DNA from 2 places in the Lentibacillus kimchii genome. Region 2 is predicted to be linked to the other one. Evidence: riboswitches for the same ligand, from Rfam matches in the RefSeq annotation. Region 2 holds a riboswitch; the other holds the start of a gene.
What was found. A riboswitch is a leader RNA that binds a small molecule or an ion and turns the genes downstream of it on or off. The one in region 2 is predicted to bind thiamine pyrophosphate.

Region 1 (7,838 bases), 880 kb from region 2:
GTGGCACCGAATGTCACGAAACGTCCACCCTTTTTCAGCACATCAAGTGAACGGTTAAACGTCGCCTTGCCAACACTGTCAATCACGAGATCAATCGTTTCTTCCTCAAGCTCGGCTGGCCAATCGCTGGCCGTATCCAAGGCTCTGTCAGCGCCCAGATCAAGAGCCTGCCTGCGTTTTTCCGCGTTTCGGGACGTCACAATAACACGTGCGCCAGCAAGACTGGCAAATTGTATAATGTAAGTTGCCACACCGCTGCCGGCTCCGGGCATGAACAAAGTATCACCTTTCTGAATCTTTCCTTTTGTCATTAAAGCGCGGTATCCCGTCATCCCTGATAAAGCCAGAACACCGGCTTCTTCCCAAGACAGATGTGCGGGTTTTCTTTCCACTTGTTCTGCTGGAAGAATAATTTTTTCCGCAAATGTTCCGTGATCAGGCATTCCTAAAATATCAAATTGTTCCGGCGGTGCCACACTATTGTCATACCAGCCAAGGGAAGGATTGATAATGACCTCATCACCGGCTGCAAATGCCTTGACACCTTCACCAGCAGACTCAATCACTCCCGCACCGTCAGAACCCATGATCAGCGCCCCAGCATCAGAATCTCTTCTGCCGGGTACTGCGACGTCGCGCCGGTTCATTCCTGCTTTTTTGATAGCTACGACCACCTGGCCATGATCGGCAAACGGCTCAGGCATCTCTTTTAATTTTAATTGTCCGTATTCATGTACGAATGCTTTCATGTTTTTGTGGCTCCTCCCAAAAATAATAACTGTACGTTTCCAGTTGTTCCTGTGTTACGATATCATAGGGAAATAGTGGTATATATATCTTCTCCTGCTGACTGAAAGTTTCGCTGATCAGATCCAGGTATTGCTGTTCGTGCTCTTTCCGCTGCAGCATAAATTGACCATCTGCATTTTCCGGCAACACTTTATTTATGATTAATGTTTTCACATGCAAATGGTATTGGTCGAGTAATTTGATTGCCTTTTCCGTTTCCACAATCGGCAGACGATCCGGATTAAGAACAAAAACAAAACCAGTTGTACCATCATCAAGCAATATATCGCGTGCTTTAGAAAAACGATCCTGGCGTACTTTGAGCACATCATAAATGGGATCTTCAACCGGCTCGCCATCATTGAGCAGCTGCGTGTAATTATCATTTGTCTTCTGCCGTTTTTTCAGCATGCCCTCAATCCAGACACCCATCAATTCTGGTAATGACAAAAGCCTGATCGTATGACCTGTCGGTGCTGTGTCAAAAATGAGCTGGTCATAATGCTCACGCTGTTCCAGTATAACCGAAATGAGTCTGTCAAACAAAGCAGCTTCCTCTGCTCCAGGAGAAGATTTAGCCGTATTCAGCTGACGATTGATTTCATCCATCCGGCTTGCCTGCACGACATTTTGAATATTGTCTTTGACACCTTTAATATATTCCTCAGTCTCTGCGACGGGATCAATTTCCAGTCCATCCAGGTTTGCGGCTATACGTGTTATGCTGCCACCCACCGTTTGATCAAAAATATCACCTAAATTATGAGCTGGATCTGTCGAGACAAGCAGTGTATGACTTCCCTGCTGGGCCGCTTTCCATGCTAAGGCAGCAGCGGAAGTTGATTTCCCGACACCGCCTTTGCCGCCGACAAAAATGACTTTTTTCTCTAATATATGCATCCTGTCTACGTCCTTTCTGCCTGATTGCAATAATGTCAGATCACCTGCTGATACCCAGCACTCTTTAGCAGCAGCGGACACCAGTTAAAGGCGACTTATCCATCCCCATACGCAAATGCCAGTCATGAAAGTCTTCCAGCATATACGGATAAAGTTCCAGTGTGTAATAAAAAACCGGGTTAGGAATGCCGATCATTTCAGAATACAGCAACAACAAAAACAAATCGTCCTGTTCCCGCAGTTCTCTGGCGATTTCCTGACGATGCGGCATACTTAAGACTTCTTCATAAAGTGACGCCGCTTTTTTCAGCTGCCGCAGCATAAAATCACGCCTCCATTCATGATTAAAACGACTCCGACTGAAACAAGATTTCTCCAGATAGGTCAGTTCTATTTTGCATTTTTGTCGAAGTCATCCTGATTCGTGTTGCCGCTTAGTGCCGTAAAGGCTGACAATACGATCCAGACGGCAAAGACAAATATAATAGCACCAAGGATGAACAAGAGCATTGATGGATCAGTGCCAAACCATGACCACTCAAACAGCACTTGCTGGAACATCGCATATAATGTCATGAACATGACAAATATCATTGGAATAAGCGTTATTAGATAGTTGGTTCCTCTTCTTTTCAGCCAAATGGAGATCAGCAGCAGACTGATTCCCGCCAGCAGCTGATTTGCCGTGCCAAATAACGGCCACAAAAGATAACCTCCAGAACCAAACCCTTTTGATCCTTCTGGCAGCAGTACAAGAATCCCACTGGCAATCACCGCGATTAAAGCAGATACATGCGTTTTAGATAAAGCGGGCACGTTGTATTCGATCCCCAGCTCAGCAATAATATACCGCATCAGGCGCACACATGTATCCAAAGAGGTGGCGGCAAAACTGACAACAATAATTGCCACAATTGTTGTCGCAATTTCCGTTGGAATCAGCAGCCCGGATGCCAGCACACTCGCGCCTTCCACAAACATATTCAGACCCATCTCATTAGCTTGTGCAAAACTGCTGTACGTTTCCAAAAACGCGTTCTCGCTGCTAAAAAGTGTGACGACTGCTATTATAGAGACAAGTGCTAGTGTCCCTTCACCAACCGCCCCGAAGTAGCCAACCAAACGGGCATCCGTTTCTTTGTTCAATTGTTTTGATGATGTCCCGCTTGACACCAGTCCGTGAAACCCTGATATGGCGCCGCAGGCTATTGTAATAAACAAAAGCGGAAACCAGGACGTATCTGCGCCCGGATTTGTCATCGGTGCCGTTATTTCCGGGTTGGTAAACAAGAGTCCCAGATACAGAATTGCCAAACCGACAACAAGCTGATGTGAATTAATAAAATCACGCGGCTGAAGAAGCTTCCAGACGGGCAGTGTCGAAGCAATATACACATAAACCATTAAAATGACAATCCAAATCATAAAAGCACTGTTTACCGCACCGAGTCCGAAAAGCCCTTCACTGCCCTCACCGCCGAAGTATTGAACAATATCAATCTGCAAAAAGTCAACTCGGCTGGCCATGATTGCTGTCAGATACATAGCCCCTAGAGCTAATAAGGACGGTACAAGCATCCTGGCCTTGCGTTTATAAACAGCGTAACCAATCCATATTGCCAGCGGTATTTGAATAAATACTGGCAGGACACTCGTTGGGAAGGAAATAAATAAATTGGCAATCACCCAGGAAAAGACAGCATTAACCATTAAAACGAGAATTAAAATGATAAATAGAAAGAGTATCTTAGAACGCTGACCTATCAGTTTGTTAGCCAGTGAACCAATTGACTGGCCTTTATTCCGGACTGACAGCGCCAGTGTTCCAAAATCATGAACCCCAGCAGCAAATATTGTGCCCAAAATCACCCATAAAAGAGCAGGAAGCCACCCCCAATAGACAGCTATAGCCGGCCCCATTATCGGCGCGGCGCCTGCCACGGATGTGAAGTGGTGCCCCCATAAAACAAATTTGCTGGTCGGTACAAAATCGACATCATCCCGATACCTATGCGCTGGCGTCACATAGTCTGGATCCAGACGGAAAATTCTTTCAGAAATAAATTTAGAATAATAGCGATAACCCAGTGCAAACACAGCCAGCCCAATAACCGCTACAATAATCCCATTCATCTGATAGCCCTCCTTGTCATGACCATTATAAAAAGACTTATCAGAATCTATGTACTATAAGTCAGAATAATACAACTTCTTAAACAATAACTGAAATAAGGATCCCAACATCAGACATCTTTTAGCTTAAAAAGCAATCTCACTAATAATGGTACAAAGCGAACATAAGCAAAGGGAAAAACTAAAGACGAAACATAGGTGAGACCCACCAGCGCACGAGGGGTCCCACCAGCCGCATCGACTTCAGTCTTATGAACACCCATTTTTTCGCTCATAATCAGAAAATCACTAAGGCTGCTAGAGCAGCTGTAATTAAGCCAAGCAAAACCGGAAGAAAGTTTTTTCGAACCAGGTCCATAACCGATACACCGCAAAAACCAGCAATCGCAATCAAGGACGACCACGCAACGATTGTTCCGCCACCGGTCCAAATCGAACCCATTTGACCGATCGCAGCGAGTGTTCCAGAATCAATCGACGACGTTTCCAAGGAAGCTGCCAGTGCCCCTGTCAGCGGCAAACCGGAAAATCCTGAGCCATCAAGTCCGGTAATAATACCTATAACCAATATACTGACGGCACCCAGCAAGGCATTATCCGGAACATGCTGCTGTGCAGCCTCAACAAGATCAAACAAGAACCCTGGCGCCCCTTCCTCGATACTGAGTATAGCACCGGAAAAATCGGAACTGCCCAGGAAGAAGAAGCCAGCAATCGGAATGACCGGTCCCATTGCTTTAAATGCAAAAACAAAGCCTTCTGTAATATGGTCCGCAATCGTATCCAAGGCTTTTTGGCGTCCAAATGCAATCGTTGACAGTAACAGCAGGACGACGGCCACACCACCAACAAAAGCCGCACCATCGCCACCTTCAAATCCAGACATTCGTCCGGAAGAAAGCTTCGAAAACATCATGTAAATCACAACCGCCAGCATAGCGATTGGAACCAAAACAGCAAACATTTTACTCCACATGGTGACGTGCCGCGATTCTGTTTTATTAAGAGGCTCGCCAGTTGTTTGGATCTGCTCCCCTTCGAGCTCATTCAAATCGCTGTCTTTTGATCGAATGGTTTTTCTGTAAAATACGTACGCGAATCCAATGGCCACCGCTCCGGCGATGAGTGATAAAACAAGTGCCTTATCAGCGACAACCGATGTTTCGATCCCGGCCGCTGTTGCAGATACATTAGGCGCCACTTGAACAATGTAATCGGAAGACAGTGCCATACCCTGGCCAGCCAGCGCAACAGCAACAGCTGAGGTCATAGCCGGAAGACCTGAGCGGATGGCGGCCGGAACAAGCAAGGCACAGATGAGCGGTACAGCAGGTGTTGGCCAAAAGAATAAGGAAATGACATAAGTAACACCCACCAGCAGGAAAAAGGATACATGCCCATTAACCATAAATTTCTGGATGGGCTGAATCATTCGCCTGTCAGCTCCTAAATCTCTCAACGAATGCAGGAGAGCCATCATAAATGTAATAATCAAAAATATATTAAACAGCTCTTTCGCAGCCACTAGATTAGCATTGAAAATGACCGTAAAACCATCCACCAGACTGCCCTGATATACCCAGGCAATCACAAACGTTCCAAGTAGCGACGGCAGGACAACGCCGCGGCGAAAGATCATCGTCAAAATGATCGCTAATGTGAACAGAGCATATAACCAGTGGGCCAGGGTTATCTCCACTTTAAACACTTCCTTTCTATCTGTGCTCCAGCCTATGCACGTTGAAAGAAAGCGGTGAAAACATCCATTTTGAATTGAACGCGAACTGCGGAAATGCACTGAATCGTTGTTATGAACGAAATAAAAATAGCCCTCTGTCGCAGAAGGACTATTTTTTAAATTCCGGTTCCGTAACATAATGTGAGCGGCATTGAACCAAATCAGGCTGTTTTTAATAACATTCTGGGCTGTTTATGAAATAGAAGAAAAACGACTGCTGCACTGATGACCAATGACGGAATGATATACGATATATTATAGAGCAATGAATAGACCCAGACAGATTGACCTTCCACAGCTGAATTAAAGAAGGCAACCCCAGCCGCAAAGTGAGCCAAAAACCGCAGTGAACTGCCCAAAATCACCCCAAGTGTTATATACGTAAGATAAACAGTTGTTTGCCCCGATTGAATAGCTTTTTGCACCTGCTTGGCAAAGATTCCAGCAAATCCAATTACCGTAAAGGCAAGGGCATAGTCAATGAAACCCTGAAGCGGGGTCAAGACGTAACCAGTCCCAGCCGCAACCTGCAAAATCCCCCACAAAAATCCTGACAAGAGCCCGCCTTTAAGACCCCAGCGAAATGCAAGTATAAATACAGGAATCATCGCCAATGAAATGGATCCGCCCTGTGCCCAGATTTTAAATGATAGAAACGGAATGACATCCAGCAACAAGGCCAGAGCTGTAAAGACAGCCACCTCAATTAAAAACAATGTGCGGTTTGAACGCATCGAACTCCTCCCCTTTTTGCCGGCAGCCTGTGCCGCCTGAATATGTTAAAAAACACAAAAAAAGCAATGCCAAGGGGAAGCTTTCTGATGGGAAAACTCCGCTCACATTGCTGCTGATCCATCAAAAAAGCCGCCATCCCTGCGCTAGTACTAACTAACAGGTTCGAAGGGTAAGAACTAACTCGTTCACTCTCAGCCAAAGGCTCCCCTTGAAGGCTTCTAACCTATGCTTTTTTTGCTGAATATATTATATCATACACCACACTAATTACAAGACTGTTCTGAATTCGGGGGGGTTCTATTATGATTTGTGCTTGGTATCTCTGCGGGGCGTCTGACTATATCCCTGCTGTCGTTGTAGGGGTATAATACCGTTTGTGATTTTACTGACTATAGCCATAAATATAAGTCCCGCTGCTGCGATTATGATCATGACAGCAAAAAATTGGATTATGAAGGCACCTATGCTGCTGGAAACAGCTGCTGTTATATAGCGACTGCCATAAAACAGCGTAACACCAGCAATGCTGATAATGACAATGAATGTCAGAACCGTCCCTGCCAATTGCCCCAACCGAAGTTTTTTCCAAGTATCTTTATATTTAAATGCGGCATAAATTAAATAAACAATTACAACCAGTGAAACAAATATTATTCGCGTCATTACCATCAGCTCCTGTCATTTAATGAACCGGTGTGTGTGCTTCCACCGCCCGTTTGAGTGCCTGCAGAATATAGCCGATCCCGCCGTAGTTCGCGAGCGGAAAGACCCTTGGCATACCATCAGGAAATGTTCCGTTTATCACAGGCTTGTATTTTTGACCTGTCAGCACCACAAGCCTGTCAAATTGTTTCAGCTGTTTTTCGTCTGCCTGGCATATTAATTGCGCATACGAGACAATCTCATCACTGTTTTGGTTAAACGTCACATCATACGGACCATCAACGATATCGTCCGCAAATAAAAACCCGTGTTTAGCTGACAGAATCACCCATTGATCAGTAAACATTTCTGCATATTGCCGCGTGCGTTTGTGCAGTGTACCGGTATAAGCATTTTTTGCGGGCACAGCCCCCATTTCCGGATGATTGTCCCAAATCTTTTTCCGGCCACATGGAATAATACTTAATTCCTTCATCTCGTTTCACTCCTATTTACATAAGTATAGCATGTTAACCAGAGCTGCAAAAGACAAATCGTTTTATAACGCTTGATTGCAATTGTTTGACCTTCAGAACTAACAATTCTATACTCGATGGGAGAAAGTAATAAATAGAAAGTACTTAAGATTGCTTTTCTGTTTGATTGCTTATTTACAAGGAATGACATTGTACAGTTATGATTTAAAAGGAGGAACCACATTGGCTTTGAATGTTGCACAAAAACTGATCAAAGATCACGTCGTTTCGGGCGACATGAATGCCGGGTCAGAAATTGGTCTGCAAATCGATCAGACACTGACCCAGGACGCCACAGGAACCATGGTCATGCTTGAACTTGAAGCGATGGGCCTGGACTATGCCAAAACCGAAGCTTCAGCACA
Region 2 (7,838 bases):
TGAGCGCCGTGAATGACAGTATTATGGTTGATGTTCCTAAAGAGGACGGCGAGTCGTATACACCGCTGTTTGTCCTGATGAAAGACGGCGAGGAACTGACCGACGACGTCAGAAAAACGATCAAGCAGCAAATCCGGGAAAACTGTTCACCAAGACACACCCCGAGCGTTATTCACGAAGTACCGGATCTGCCCAAAACCTTAAACGGCAAAAAGCTGGAAATCCCGATCAAAAAGATCCTGACGGGGCAGGCAGCTGAGAACGTTGTCAACAGAGGTTCCTTAAGCAACCCGGATTCCCTGGATTATTTTGTGCAGTTAGCCGGTCAAAAGAATGCGTAGCCGTATAAGCGGGGAAATACCGGCGGGATAAAAGACATAAGGGCCCGGGACAAAACCGCTGCGGGAAAATGCTGCGCTTTCCGGGGGCGGCTGGCAAGCCTCCTCGGCCTGTCGGCCTGCGGGGTCTTCTCTATGCCTTTGCTCCCCCAGGAGTCTTCGCATTTTCCCTTCGCTCCATTTAGCGACTAAAATAAACCCGAACATATTCACTTTAATAAGTGATATTTGTTCGGGTTGGTTTTGTTGGGGATCGTTTTGTCTCGCCCCAGCCGCCCGCGGAAGGCGGCATCTGTTTCCGGAGAGGGTTAATTCTAGCCTTTATGAAATAACGCACTCTCCGGGAGGTGCCGGGTGTCATTATACAAATCACAATGCCACCCGTCCGCGTCCTTGGTTAAAAGCGTGAGCGATGTATTGTCTAAAGACCCGCTCATTTCTGCTTGCGGCATCAGCTCTGTCAAAAGGTGCTTGATAAAAGTGCCGTGACTGACCACCAGAACATTTTCGTCCGGATGATTGCGCGAAACCTCATCAAGCACAGCCAGCCCTCTTTCAATCACACGGGCACGCGTTTCATAGCCCAGATCCTGTTTATGCCAATCTGTTCCCCACGTTTGCACACGTTCTTGTTCATTAGTCCCTTCAATCAGTCCAAAGCTTGCTTCACGCAATCGCGCATCAGTGTGCAGCGGTTTATGAAGTTTCGCGTTCAGAATCTCAGCGGTCTGTTCAGCCCGCAGCTGCGGACTGACATAGATTCTGTCCCAGTCAGCCGCTTCCAGCGTGTCTCTCAGTAATTGAGCCTGCTGCCTCCCCTCTTCATCCAGTGACGTATCCGAATCACCCTGAACTCTCGCCTCTTTATTCCACTGTGTCACACCATGACGCACGAATCCAATACGACCCATAATCAAAGCAACTCCTTCAAACAATCATTGGGCAAATAGCCCCGCTTATCTAGTTTAGCACAACGGCCACAACAGACAGTTAGTGATAGGTCGCCTCCTCAATCATGGCTCCCGATCTGTTCTGAGTTGCCAGACTGACAATCACATAAGCAAGCAATGCCGCCACGACCGGCAGAACAACCGAATGCAGACCGAACGGCTTTGGAAAGAACGTATCTGATAAAATGTACAGGCCGACACCCGTAATCATCGACGTAAGGGCGCCATATTTGTTGCCTTTTTTCCAGTAGAGCCCCAGCACAATCGGCCACATAAACGCCGCCTGCAAGCCGCCAAAGGCAAATAAATTCAGCCAGATAATCAGATCAGGCGGGTTCAGAGCCATCAGGAAGACAATCACCCCAAGAACTGCGGTTACACCAATACTAAGCCCTTTCACCCGTTTTGGAGGTGCCTTTGGTTCGACATAATTCAAATAAATATCCTTAACGAGTGAAGAACTGACTAAAAGCAGCAGGGAGTCCACCGTTGACATAATCGCTGCCATCGGAGCCGCAAGCACCATGCCTGCCAGCCAGTTCGGCAAAACTTCCAGAGCAATCAGCGGCATGACTTTATCACCCACTTCAATACCTGGCAGAATCGGCCGGGCCAGGACACCAATCAAATGCATATTCAGCATAATAATACCGACGACAATCGTGCCAATGATAATCGCCCGATGCATCGAGCGGGAATTTTTATAAGACATCGCTCTGACTGTAATCTGCGGCAGGGCCACGACACCGACACCGACCAGCAGCCAGAATGACGACACGAATTGGGGTGTGAGCGTGCCTTCAGCACCAAACGGCGTAATCAGATTCGGGTTTTCCGCACGAAGACCCTCCATCAGATTGGACAAACCGCCTCCTGCCACAATCGTCGCAATCAAAAGAATCAGCGTCCCGACAAACATGATCGCTCCCTGAATGGCATCGGTCAGCGCCACTGCCCGGAAACCGCCAATAGTCACATAAATCAGGACAAATAACGCAAAGATAAACAGGGCCGTTGTATATGGAATACCGACCAGTGATTCGATCAGCCGGGCTCCGCCAATCCACTGCGCCGCCATCGCAGAGAATAAGAATATGATGATACTGACAGCTGAAAACAGAACAACCCATTTGGACTTATAGCGTTCCTTTAAAAAATCCACCATTGTCAGGGCGTTATATTTCCGCGTCACAATCGCAAACTTTTTCCCCAGCACCATCAGGACAAAATAACCCGTCGACACCTGAGTCATCGCGAGCAGCACCCAGCCGAGGCCTTCCGTATAGGCTGTGCCCGGTCCGCCAATAAAACTGCTGGCACTGCCATAAGTCGCTGTCATCGTCATCGCAAGGACAAAGCCGCCAAGACTTCGCCCACCGAGAAAGTAATCCTGCATAAACGAACTGGACGACTGTACCGATCTGCTCGCCCAGACACCGGCACCAAATATAATAAGCAAAACGCCAATTAACGGAACTAATGCCTGCCATGTCGTCATAGCTCGTTCTCCTCATCATCCAGTGAGACCTCGACAAACCATTTTTTGACGACAACAGTCACCAGAACAGCCATGACAATAAATCCTACAACACAGCTGTAAAAAAACCAGGCCGGCAATCCAAAAATATATGTATAGTCAGACGGGTCTTGACTGCCAAGACCATACGCAAAGACAAACCACCAGATAAAATTAAATATGGCCAGTCCAACGCCAATCAAGGCCTCACGATTAGCCACCTTATAACGCGGGTCCTCATCGGGCAAATACTGTTTATTCAATGAATAATCCCCCTTGAATGTCCCAGTCGTTCCAGGGCAGGACATTTCTGCGACTATAACTCACTATAACATATTTGTAATATTTAAAAAGTTCATTGCTTAAAACTGCCCTGTGACTAAGCTGGGTTAAAATGAGCGCAGGAAACGACTAAAGACTCCTGCGGGAACAAAAGCATAGATGAGACCCCGAAATACGTCAAGCACAACGCAAGACTTCCCCGAAAAAGCTCGCGGGCGTGACGAGCAGGAGAAGGCTCACCAGCTGCCCGCAGAAACCGACGTCTGTTTTCGGAGCGTTGTGCTCACATTCGAGTTGTTCGGATCACCCTTTGACAGGATACTTTTGTCTCAGCCTCTGCTTATTCCATAGTTATGGTTGACTGAGGTGCTTTTCGCGCCAGGCACATAATACCGGCAATCAAATAAAAGATTCCGCCAAATATCAAAGCTCCAAAGGTGATCAGCGTGGATACCGCCGCCGTCACAATCAACATAATGCCGGCCGCTTTGGGTTTGCTGTTGCCTTTCATAAACACGATTGAGATAATTCCCATAATCACACTAATTACCGTCAGAATAACAAGGAACCAGCCGCCGCCCTGAATACCTTCTAAAGCTACATCCAGCTCGCCTGGTGCTATACCGGGCTGCTGCTTCATTTCATCTGTTGCTTCATTCAAAACCGCCTCGTTATTAGACACCCAGACCATAAGACCGCCTGCGATCGAAAAAAATCCATAAACAAGTGCACCTATAACCGATAAAACGATTTCCCCTGTTCTGCTCATACTGCTCCTGCCTCCCTTATTAAAAGATGCATGACATGGCCATCATCACCAGTCACATAGTTGTAAGTATTTTCTTACCTCTTTCATTCTATCAAACGTTACTAAAAAATTTAACTATCATGACAAATTCTTATTCTTTTGTTAAACTGAATATGAAAAGACAATTAAACACTACTAGGGGTGCCCAAAAATCGCGGGCTGAGAGGAAAGGCGTTCGAAGCTTTCCGACTCTTACGGACCTGATCTGGTTAGTACCAGCGAAGGGAAGTAGTCTGATAACGTATTCAGCTATTTTTTAAGCCAGGTCCAGTCAATGGATCTGGCTTTTTTGATTTTTCTGCCGCCCCTAATGAAAGGAGCATTGGATTGAACCGTACGCACCTCCTGACAACAATGGCTGTTTTTGTCGCGATTGGAACACTGGGAGCTCAACTCTTATGGTTTCCAGCAGGTGTCGCGAAAGCTTATCCTGTGCAGCATGCCGTTAATGTAACAGCAGCTGTCACGCTCGGTCCGGGACCGGCCGTTATCATTGCATTTATGATTGGCCTGCTTCGCAACATGCTCGGTCTGGGGACGCTGTTAGCCTTTCCCGGTGGCATGGTTGGCGCCTTTCTGGCTGGCTGGCTCTACCGGCTGACAAACAGAAAAGGAATGGCTGCCTTTGGCGAAGCGATCGGAACTGGTATAATCGGATCACTGTTCGCCGTGCCCTTTGCACGCATTCTGCTGGGAAGCTCAGCCGGTGCCTTTTTCTTTATGCCGTCATTTCTTGTCAGCAGTGTTTCGGGTGCTTTAATTGGCTGGTTTGTCACAGCAAAAATGAAACAGACAAACGTCATGAAAAATCATGTCTAAGGAGGCATTGCAATGCCATCAATACCCAAAGCTTTAACCATTGCCGGCACAGACCCGACAGGCGGCGCCGGCATTCAGGCTGATCTTAAAACATTTCAGGAATTGAAAAGCTATGGCATGTCCGTTATCACATCCGTCGTCGCCCAAAATACAACAGGTGTTCAGGACGTCCAGAATATGTCATCATCCATGATCAAACAGCAGCTGGAATCCGTCATGGACGATATCCCATTCCAATCATTCAAAACCGGCATGCTGGCAAACGTCCCTATTATGGAAGCGGTCTATGCCGAATTAGCCCAGTTGGATGTGCCTTATGTCATGGATCCGGTTATGGTGACAACAAGCGGCGATACGCTCGTCTCAGAGGAGGCGCGCGATTATTTGCGCGAGGCTTTATTACCGCTGGCAGCAGTCGTTACCCCGAATATCCCGGAAGCCGAAGTACTGACCGGTATGACGATTCAAACAGCTGATGACATGAAGCAGGCCTCCCAGCAGATTGTTCACAAGTACAATGCCGGAGCTGCCCTTGTTAAAGGCGGCCATATGCAAGGTAAAGCCGTTGACTTTTTATACGACGGCCAGACAATTCATACGTTTACGGCAGAGCGCATCGAGACCAGTAATACGCATGGCACAGGCTGCACCTATTCAGCCGCCATCACAGCCTATCTCAGTCAAGGCTATACCTTATATGACGCTGTACGCCTGGCTAAAGCTTTTGTGACCTCAGCCATACGCCATTCATTTTCGATCGGCCATGGCAGCGGTCCGACCAATCACTGGGCCAGCAGAATGGAGGAGTTTAATTAAATGAAACACACGATCATTGAAGACGTACGCAAGACGACACCGCTTATCCACCATCTGACGAATCAAGTGGTGATCAATCTCTCAGCAAACGGGTTGCTGTCGTTCGGGGCAGCACCCGTTATGGGCAAAGCTGAAGAAGAAGCAGCGGATATGGCAGCGAATGCTGATGGTGTTCTCTTGAATATCGGCACCCTGACGTCCTGGGAGCTGCCGGCGATGATTCGTGCCGGCCAAGCAGCGAATGAAAATGGCATCCCGGTTTTGCTTGATCCGGTCGGTGTCGCTGCCACCCCATTCCGGACAAACGCTGTCAAAAGCATTTTAGAAAACGTGAAGCCGACAGTCATTAAGGGGAATGCCGGCGAACTCGCTCATATTGCAGGCATCCCGTGGGAAACAAGAGGCGTTGACTCAATTGGCGATGGCCATGCTGACGACATCGCCACTAAAATTTCTGATATTTACCAGACAACTGCGCTTGTAACCGGCCAGACAGATATCATCAGCAGTCATGGCAGCATGGTGTCAAATCAAACCGGCCACCCGCTTTTAAGCCAAGTAACCGGTGCTGGCTGCCTGCTGGGATCTGTCTTAACAGCCTGCCTGACCACTGACGACACGCTTGAAAACCAAGTTCTGACAGCGGTTGAATTTTACGGACTGGCCGCTGAATATGCTGCCAAACGCTCGGACGTCAATGGCTCAGGGACATTTCTGCCGCATTTTATCGATGCCCTGTCGTTTGATCCCGCCGAACTGGAAAGGACGTGAGCTATGAATTTACGGATATATTTTATCATGGGCAGTCAGAATGCCAGCCATGACAAGCCTGAGGCAATACTTGAAGAAGCCGCTCAAGCCGGCATTACAGCCTTTCAATTCCGGGAAAAAGGTGAAAACGCGCTTACGGGTGAGGCCAAATTAGCCTTAGGACATAGACTGCGTGACATCTGCAGGCGCTACAACGTCTTGTTTTTTATAAATGATGACCTTGATCTGGCTGAACCACTGCAAGCAGACGGCATCCATGTCGGACAGGACGATACACAGCTGGAAACCGTACGGCAGATGTTTCCTGACAAATACATCGGGCTGTCCGTATCCAGTGAACGAGAGATGAACAGCAGCCCGATTCAGCTCGCTGACTACCTTGGAGCCGGACCAGTCTATGCCACATCCTCGAAGGAAGATGCCAAACAGGCAGTCGGCACCGATTGGATCAGATCTCTGAAGCATCACTATCCCAGCATGCCCATTGTCGGAATCGGCGGAATCACAACAGATAATGCCTCTTCTGTGATCAGTGCCGGTGCTGATGGCGTCTCGGTCATCTCGGCCATTACTAAGGCATCCGATATTGGTACAGCTGTTAGAAATCTGTGAACACGCTTGAATTTGACGATAAAACTGGGATATAACGAACGTATCAGCCTTAAAAACGAATGAGCTGCCTCCAGCATTATCAAATGGTGTGCTTTTAAAGTTAATCATGCAAAGCGGATTGGGCCGCCCATACATTATGGACCGACGTCTCATATAGTAATGAGAAAGCTATTATAAGGAGGAAAAAAACTTATGGCCAATCAGCCACCATTTGATGATGAAAGGCTATTTAACTTTTTTGGCTCTCTGGGTGGATGGCCTTCCTACGGCTCAGGACAACCGGGATATGGTCCTGGAGTTGATCCGGGCTTCAGTCAGCCTGGATACAATCCTGGATATGGACCCGGATACGGCCCAGGATATGGACCCGGAGTCGATCCAGGCTTCAGCCAGCCTGGATACGGGCAGCCCGGATTTGGTCCTGGATACGGCCAGCCTGGATACAACCCAGGATACGGTGGACCTTCTGGCTACCCAGGCGGTCAGCAGGCCGGCCCGCCTAATTCACCACCGCCGTCATTCACCCCGCAGAAGCCAGCAACAGAAGGCCCGCCAGGTGTCAGCACGTATGCCGTTGACCCAGGCTCCATCAGAGGATGCCTGTATCAATTCACGTATATCTGGCAGAGATGGGGCGGCTTCTGGTTTTACCCAACGTATGTCGGCCGTCGTTCCGTCTCCGGCTATCGCTGGCAGCGCAACAGATGGGTCTACTACGGACTTGATGTAAACGACATTCAGTCCTTCCAGTGCTACTAAAACCTGCCCAGACACACAACAACAGCTTTTTACACAAAAAAGACCGCTCTTCTAAGCGGTCTTTTTTAGTCATCCTTAATATCCTCAACAATCGTTTCCACTTCATTCCGGGAAATTTTCTCGCGGCCTTCCTTCAAGGCTTTAATCGTCTGTTTAGCCAGGGCAAG

Region 1: linked by a shared signal. The riboswitch ahead of thiT (energy-coupled thiamine transporter ThiT) and the one ahead of thiW (energy coupling factor transporter S component ThiW) in region 2 are both predicted to bind thiamine pyrophosphate.

Annotation. Positions count from the first base shown of each region.
Region 1 covers NZ_AP043934.1:1,174,759-1,182,596, reverse strand. Annotated here, with positions in the region: gene ACZ444_RS06400 (zinc-binding dehydrogenase) at 1-749, opposite strand, end outside; gene ACZ444_RS06395 (ArsA family ATPase) at 730-1,689, opposite strand; gene ACZ444_RS06390 (cory-CC-star protein) at 1,754-2,011, opposite strand; gene ACZ444_RS06385 (carbon starvation CstA family protein) at 2,080-3,822, opposite strand; gene ACZ444_RS06380 (hypothetical protein) at 3,933-4,097, opposite strand; gene ACZ444_RS06375 (hypothetical protein) at 4,100-5,521, opposite strand; gene thiT (energy-coupled thiamine transporter ThiT) at 5,722-6,294, opposite strand; TPP riboswitch at 6,414-6,514, opposite strand; gene ACZ444_RS06365 (hypothetical protein) at 6,596-6,958, opposite strand; gene ACZ444_RS06360 (DUF6884 domain-containing protein) at 6,978-7,433, opposite strand; gene ACZ444_RS06355 (aconitate hydratase) at 7,657-7,838, shown strand, end outside.
Region 2 covers NZ_AP043934.1:296,871-304,708, reverse strand. Annotated here, with positions in the region: gene ACZ444_RS01975 (acetoacetate--CoA ligase) at 1-341, shown strand, start outside; gene ACZ444_RS01970 (histidine phosphatase family protein) at 653-1,249, opposite strand; gene panF (sodium/pantothenate symporter) at 1,329-2,786, opposite strand; gene ACZ444_RS01960 (YhdT family protein) at 2,783-3,052, opposite strand; gene ACZ444_RS01955 (DUF4064 domain-containing protein) at 3,427-3,855, opposite strand; TPP riboswitch at 4,022-4,138, shown strand; gene thiW (energy coupling factor transporter S component ThiW) at 4,222-4,713, shown strand; gene thiD (bifunctional hydroxymethylpyrimidine kinase/phosphomethylpyrimidine kinase) at 4,726-5,529, shown strand; gene thiM (hydroxyethylthiazole kinase) at 5,530-6,300, shown strand; gene thiE (thiamine phosphate synthase) at 6,304-6,912, shown strand; gene ACZ444_RS01930 (hypothetical protein) at 7,105-7,671, shown strand; gene ACZ444_RS01925 (squalene/phytoene synthase family protein) at 7,737-7,838, opposite strand, start outside.